DNA from 3 places in the Phyllobacterium sp. CCNWLW109 genome. Region 2 is predicted to be linked to each of the others. Evidence: predicted binding sites of a transcription regulator. Region 2 holds the regulator's gene; each other region holds the start of a gene.
The links. Region 2 encodes LexA, which represses DNA repair genes until DNA is damaged. Its sites were predicted from a motif close to TGTTCNNNNTGTGTTCNG; they were not measured.
Positions count from the first base shown of each region.

Region 1: V9K92_RS07410 (PA0069 family radical SAM protein) is a predicted target of LexA. The motif match lies at 845-862, and genes of this name have one in related genera.
Region 3: V9K92_RS14005 (helicase-related protein) is a predicted target of LexA. The motif match lies at 737-754, and genes of this name have one in related genera.

Region 1 covers NZ_JBBCBK010000002.1:439,631-441,904, forward strand. Annotated here, with positions in the region: gene V9K92_RS07410 (PA0069 family radical SAM protein) at 1-772, opposite strand, end outside; gene V9K92_RS07415 (glycosyltransferase family 2 protein) at 881-1,417, shown strand; gene moaB (molybdenum cofactor biosynthesis protein B) at 1,414-1,962, opposite strand; gene V9K92_RS07425 (4-(cytidine 5'-diphospho)-2-C-methyl-D-erythritol kinase) at 1,965-2,274, opposite strand, start outside.
Region 2 covers NZ_JBBCBK010000004.1:896,807-899,080, reverse strand. Annotated here, with positions in the region: gene V9K92_RS19750 (substrate-binding domain-containing protein) at 1-713, shown strand, start outside; gene lexA (transcriptional repressor LexA) at 866-1,582, shown strand; gene V9K92_RS19740 (ComEC/Rec2 family competence protein) at 1,690-2,274, opposite strand, start outside.
Region 3 covers NZ_JBBCBK010000003.1:710,257-712,530, forward strand. Annotated here, with positions in the region: gene V9K92_RS14000 (beta-ketoacyl-ACP reductase) at 1-551, shown strand, start outside; gene V9K92_RS14005 (helicase-related protein) at 942-2,274, shown strand, end outside.

The DNA.
Region 1 (2,274 bases), on a different contig from region 2:
CCATGACACCAACAGGCACGCCTGCATCGGAAAGACTGCGCAGGGCTTGCAGTCTGCGCGTAGGCGTTGAAGCCCGGGGCTCCATCGTGCGCGCCAGCTTTCCATCAAGGGTCGTCACTGAAAGACAAACCTTGGCGAGGCCCTTCTCAGCCATGCGCGCCAGAATGTCCTGATCCCGCATAACCAACGCGGATTTTGTAACGATTCCAACGGGATGTTGATGAGCCTCCAGAACCTGAAGAATATCGCGCATAATGCGCCATTTCTTCTCGATGGGCTGATAGGGATCGGTATTTGTGCCGATGGCGATTGTCTTTGCAGTATAACCTGGCTTGGACAATTCCCTGTCCAGCATCTTTGCTGCATCAGGCTTGGCAAAGAGTTTTGATTCAAAATCAAGTCCGGCGGACAATCCCATATAGCTATGTGTCGGGCGGGCAAAGCAATAGATGCAACCATGTTCGCAACCGCGATAAGGGTTGATTGACCTGTCGAAACTTATATCAGGCGAGTCATTGCGTGTGATGATTGTCCGGGGCTTTTCGAGTTGTACCTCAGTCTTGAATGGTGGTAGATCTTCAATTGTTTCCCAACCATCATCATAGACATGGCGGCTTTCCGCCTCGAAACGGCCAGTGGGATTCATACCCGCGCCCCGGCCGCGTCTGCGTTCGCTGTCTATGCGCAAACCAGCATCTTCAATCAATGCGTTGGCATGTTGTGCTCGGCCGCTTCCGAAAGCAACCTTATCCGCCTGCACTACAATGTTCATCTGCGTTCTCCCTGCCAGGGTGGTACCGATTCGGTGGCACCTTCGAGCGTGAATCTATTCCTATCAAATAATGAGAACAAATCAAGAACAATTTAGGTAAAAGGATGGATGGAAATTCTAGTCACATTGATATATTGGCTAGGTATGATTTCCGTCCTGATTGAAACCCATAATTCAGACGAATTGTTAGCCAGAACCCTTGCCGGGCTGGTCGGTGGAGCCGTCGAAGGGCTTCTCAGCGACGTGATTATTGTCGATTACGGATCGTCGGATCAGACCCACCGCGTGGCTGATGCCGCTGGCTGTATCTTTCTGCAGGACCAGACATTGATTGATGGGTTCCGGCGGGCACGCAGTGAATGGTTTTTGCTGGTGGAACCCGGAGCAAGATTGCTCGATGGATGGATTGAGCCGGTCGCTGTTCACGTCGAGCGCTCACAAGGCCCGGCCTGCTTCTCATGCTCCCATGTTCACCGTAAGCCGCTGTTTAACAGGCTATTTTCAAAACGCAGCCCCATTGCCGATGGCCTGTTGATCTCCAAGCGGCAGGCAATGGCCTTATTGAAGCCGGAAAAGAAGGCGGCTGATCTGGCCCGTGGTTTGGCGATGAAACGTTTACGCGCGGAAATCATTCCAGCAGCTTAGCTCTTACCACCGCGTTTCAAATGTTCATCGAGCCGAGGCATGATCTCGACAAAATTACAGGGCATGTGACGATAATCGAGCTGGTATTGCAGAATATTATCCCAGGCATCCTTGCATGCGCCGGGAGATCCCGGCAGCACAAAGACGAAAGTGGCGTTTAACACTCCACCCGTTGCTCGTGACTGAATCGTGGACGTGCCGATTTTGTCATAGGAAACCTTATGAAAAATGGTAGAAAATCCGTCCATCCGCTTTTCGAATATGGGCTCGAGTGCTTCCGGTGTCACGTCGCGGCCAGTGAAACCCGTGCCTCCTGTGGTGATGATGACATCGATCTGCTCATCCTTTGACCAGGAAAGCACACGCTCCCGAATCTTCTCCACATCGTCAGTAACAATATCCCTGTCCGCCAATATATGGCCTGCCGCCACGATGCGTTCAACAAGCGTTTTGCCCGATTTATCATCATCAAGCGAGCGTGTGTCTGACACCGTAAGGACAGCGATTTTGACTGGAACGAAAGCGCGTGATGAATTGTCGGCCAAGGTCAGTTTTCTCCTTCGCCGCTATCTGTCTTGACCACAAACCACAATGGATAGGCATTGCTTATCAGAGATGCGGCAGCAGATGCGGCCTCATCGGTGTCATAAATCGCAAAGCAGGTAGCGCCCGAACCTGACATCCGGGCCAGACGCGGCGATGTAGAATATAGCGCGTCCATGGTGTCGCCAATAATGGGGAGCAGTTCGACCGTGGCAGCATACAAATGATTGTCCGTCTGTTCAAGATAGGCGCAGACATCGTTCACGCTGCCGAACCTTGGCAAGTTGGGCAATCCCGGATTGTTTCGCTTTTTC
Region 2 (2,274 bases):
ACGAGATTTCGGTTTATAAGCGCCTGATTTCGAGCAAACGGGTTGATGCGATCATCGTCTCCGGGCCTGTTTTGGTCGATGAGCGCGTATCCATGCTGATCGATGCAAACTTTCCTTTTGTTCTGCATGGCCGTACGAACATAGACAGGCCCCATGCCTGGCTGGATATCGACAATCAGGGCGCATTCTATCAGGCCGCAAGCCACCTCCTCGACCTTGGACATCGGCATATAGCCATGATTGACGGGTTAAGAGGGTTTACGTTCTCTGAGCATCGCGAGCTCGGATATCGCCAAGCGCTAAGCGAACGCGGCGTCGAAATCGACCCGCGCTTCATCGTACACGACTACTTCTCTGATGAAATCGGCTTTCGTGAAACGCAACGGCTGCTTTCATGCACTCCGCAACCGACAGCAATCATTGCAGGATCAATGATGACCGCTTTGGGCGTGTCACGTGCAGTTCGCAACAAGGGTTATCAGTTGGGCAAACAAGTATCGCTCATCACCCATGACGATGTCTTTCCATATCTCAATGCCAGCAACATGGTTCCATCCATGACCACCACACGATCATCAATGCGCTCCGCCGCCACGAGAATCGCTGAAATGCTCGTGCGCGTCCTTGATGGCGAACCCGTGGACAATATTCATGAATTATGGCCCGTGGAACTCACATTACGCCAGTCGAGCGGTCCTCCGATAGGCGGATAGGCCCATATTTTGCGTCATTCCATCTGATTTTCAGAGTAATTGGGCATATAGGGCTGGTTTATACCAGATATTAATCCTTGTGGAACACAACTGGAACATATAGTGTTTGTTCTGGTTTTGTTTTTCCGATTCCACACTTAAGGATCGCCCCTATGCTGACGCGCAAACAACATGAACTTCTGCTCTTCATACATGAACGGTTGAAGGAAACGGGCATTCCCCCTTCTTTTGATGAAATGAAGGACGCACTTGATCTCGCATCCAAATCCGGCATTCATCGCCTGATTACCGCACTGGAGGAGCGAGGATTTATTCGTCGGCTAGCAAATAGGGCACGGGCGCTGGAAGTGCTTCGCCTGCCCGACTCGATTGCGCCGGGTCTGAACGCGCAACGCAAATTTTCTCCGAGCGTTATTGAAGGCAGTTTGGGACGAAATGTTGCGCCGCCTCGCCCGCAAGCAAGCACTGCCGATATTGTTGCTGCCAACATGATCAGCATTCCTGTTATGGGACGTATCGCTGCCGGTGTGCCGATCGCTGCAATTCAAAACCAGACTCACATGCTCAATCTCCCGCCCGATATGATCGGCAGCGGTGAGCATTATGCGCTTGAGGTCAAAGGTGACTCCATGATCGAAGCGGGTATTTTTGACGGCGACACTGTTGTTATCAAGCGCGGAGATACCGCGAGCCCCGGTGAAATCGTTGTGGCACTCGTGGATGATGAAGAAGCAACGTTGAAGCGTTTTCGCCGAAAAGGTGCATCCATTGCTCTCGAAGCAGCAAACCCCGCCTATGAAACCCGCATCTTTGGACCGGACCGCGTTCAGGTACAGGGCAAGCTGGTCGGTCTGATACGCAGATATTGATGGCGTTTACGCTTCGCTGGACGGTGTGCTTTTGTTCGTAGGCTCCATTCGAACAGCCACAGAATGGCAGCTAGCGAAAAATGTTTAGGACTACCATAAACGCCGAACTACATTTTCTTGCCTGTATCCGGTGGTTTCTTGGATAGTTGCCGCTCTTCAAGATTGCGCGCGGCGCGGGAATAGATGCGGTAATTATTCCAAGGGCGGTTGGGCGTGCCAATCGCATATTTTATATCAACCGAATTCAGGCGTTGAGAAAGCTCTTGTTTTGCCAAATCGGTGCCAACTGGTGTGGAATCGGCTTCGACAGAGTCAGATTGTGGAGCATCAAACCTGATCTCCGCAGCGCCTTTGAGCGCCAGCATTTGCGATGAAAGCAACAATTTTCCAGCATTTGGACAATTTGCAGCCCTCGCGGCAAAAGCCAAAATGATGATATCCCCTTCTAGGCATGCATCTGCTGTTCTTGTTGCATCATCGGTATAGGCAACGATTAATCCTCCCGGCTCCCGGGCAGTGCAAAGCTTATTGTTACATTCGAACTGAACGCCGCTTGCAACATCGCCTTTCATTGCCGGCTTAATAATCTGCCCGGCCCTATACCCCAACTGCCAATTATCGAGGCTGAAGGCGCTGCCTGCTTGTTTATTGATCGCCAGATGGTCGTCGTCCGTTCTTAACGCGACCAGTTT
Region 3 (2,274 bases), on a different contig from region 2:
ACGAAGAATGTACAGCCGGTATTGCCAAGGTGGAGGCCGATCTGGGACCCATTTCGGTGCTCGTAAATAACGCCGGTATCACGCGCGACGCTATGTTTCACAAGCTCACACCAGGGCAGTGGACGGATGTCATCAATACCAATCTGAATGGCCTGTTTAATATGACTCATCCGCTCTGGACGGGGATGAGAGACCGCAAATTTGGACGCATCATCAATATATCGTCGATCAACGGGCAAAAGGGTCAGGCTGGACAGGTCAATTATTCGGCTGCCAAGGCGGGCGATATAGGATTTACAAAGGCACTGGCACAAGAGGGTGCACGGGCTGGCATTACTGTCAATGCGATCTGTCCCGGTTACATCGGAACGGAAATGGTGCGTGCAATTGATGAAAAGGTTTTAAACGAGCGCATCATCCCGCAGATTCCGGTCGGTCGTCTTGGCGAGCCTGAAGAGGTGGCGCGCTGTGTCGTTTTCCTGGCCTCAGACGAATCCGGTTTCATAACCGGCTCAACGCTCTCAGCCAATGGCGGACAATATCTGAGCTAAGACCGTTTTTACTGCAGGCGCTCTGCCGGCTGGAGAATCCAGTCGGCAGAGGTGCTTGACTCTTGATGAAAACTGATAATTCGCGGCGATGCGCAAAAGTTAATTTTTTTGCGCGATGTGGGCCTCCAACAAGTTGAGTGATTCAGCATGTAGTGATTATGCTTGGAAAAAATCTATATATCGCCGTGAACAAATCGGGAATATGAGCCTAAAGCTGATTCGTAGCCGATTCGTTCTGCTCGCGTTCTATTTCTTAACGGTATATTCCGTGAATCGATTAATGATTGTTTATCTGGATTGAGCCACTTACGTTCTGTAGATGCTGAGAATGCTGTTTGGATGAACGCCAAACTTTGGTTTGCTCATTTGGGCGGTACTGGATTGTAGTTGATGAACCTTATGCCCAAGACCGAACTGCCTCTCACACTGACTGGCCGCGATGTTACGGCAGTTTTGGGGCCCACAAACACTGGCAAGACTCATCTTGCGATTGAGCGCCTGCTCGCGCACCGATCCGGTATGATCGGTTTGCCGCTGCGGCTTTTGGCGCGCGAGGTTTATAATCGTGTCGTGGAGCGAGCAGGCATTGCCAATGTCGCGCTGATTACCGGCGAAGAAAAAATCAGTCCGCCTGGCGCCCGTTATTCAGTTTGCACCGTAGAGGCCATGCCGCGCCATACGGATATGGATTTTGTTGCCATTGACGAAGTTCAGCTTGCCAACGATCTTGAGCGTGGCCACATTTTCACGGATCGCATTCTGCATCTCCGCGGGCGTCAGGAAACAATCCTCCTGGGCGCTGCAACGATGCGTGGCATTCTGGAGAAGCTTTTGCCGGGCATATCCGTGGTTACACGGCCAAGATTGTCCAATCTCGCCTATTCCGGTTCGAAAAAGATTACCCGCCTGCCACCGCGCACGGCGATTGTGGCTTTCGCGGCGGAAGAAGTCTATTCAATCGCGGAATTGATCCGGCGGCAGAATGGTGGCGCTGCGGTGGTCATGGGAACGCTAAGCCCACGAACGAGAAACAAGCAGGTGGAGCTTTATCAGTCCGGGGATGTGGACTATCTGGTGGCAACCGATGCCATTGGTATGGGGCTCAATCTCGACGTGGACCACGTTGCGTTTGCACAGGACCGGAAATTTGATGGATATCAGTTCCGCGATCTTTCACCGGCAGAAATCGGTCAGATAGCCGGGCGAGCCGGGCGCCATTTGCGTGACGGAACATTTGGCGTGACGGGCCATGTGTCAGGTTTCTCCGAAGCGCTTGTTCAACGTGTTGAATCCCATGCTTTCGATGCAGTGAAGATTTTGCAGTGGCGGAGTGCTCATTTTGACTATTCCAGCCTCGATGCGCTGAAGCGCTCCATTGACACTCCGGCACCGATTGATGGTCTGACCAGAGCTCTTCCGGCGGTTGACCAGCAAGCTTTGGAGTTTCTTTCGCGTGATCCCGATATTGCTCCACTCGCAAATACGCCCGAACGTGTAGCACTTTTATGGGACGCCTGCGCCTTGCCGGATTATCGCAAGATTGCACCGGCGCAACACGCTGACATCATTGCGTCCGTATATACTGATCTTGTTGAAAAAGGTCATGTGAACGAAAATTATATGGCAGAAGAGGTTCGGCGGGCTGATTCCATTGATGGCGATATCGACGCTCTTTCGCGGCGTATAGCCCAGATCAGAACGTGGACATTTGTGTCTCATCGAC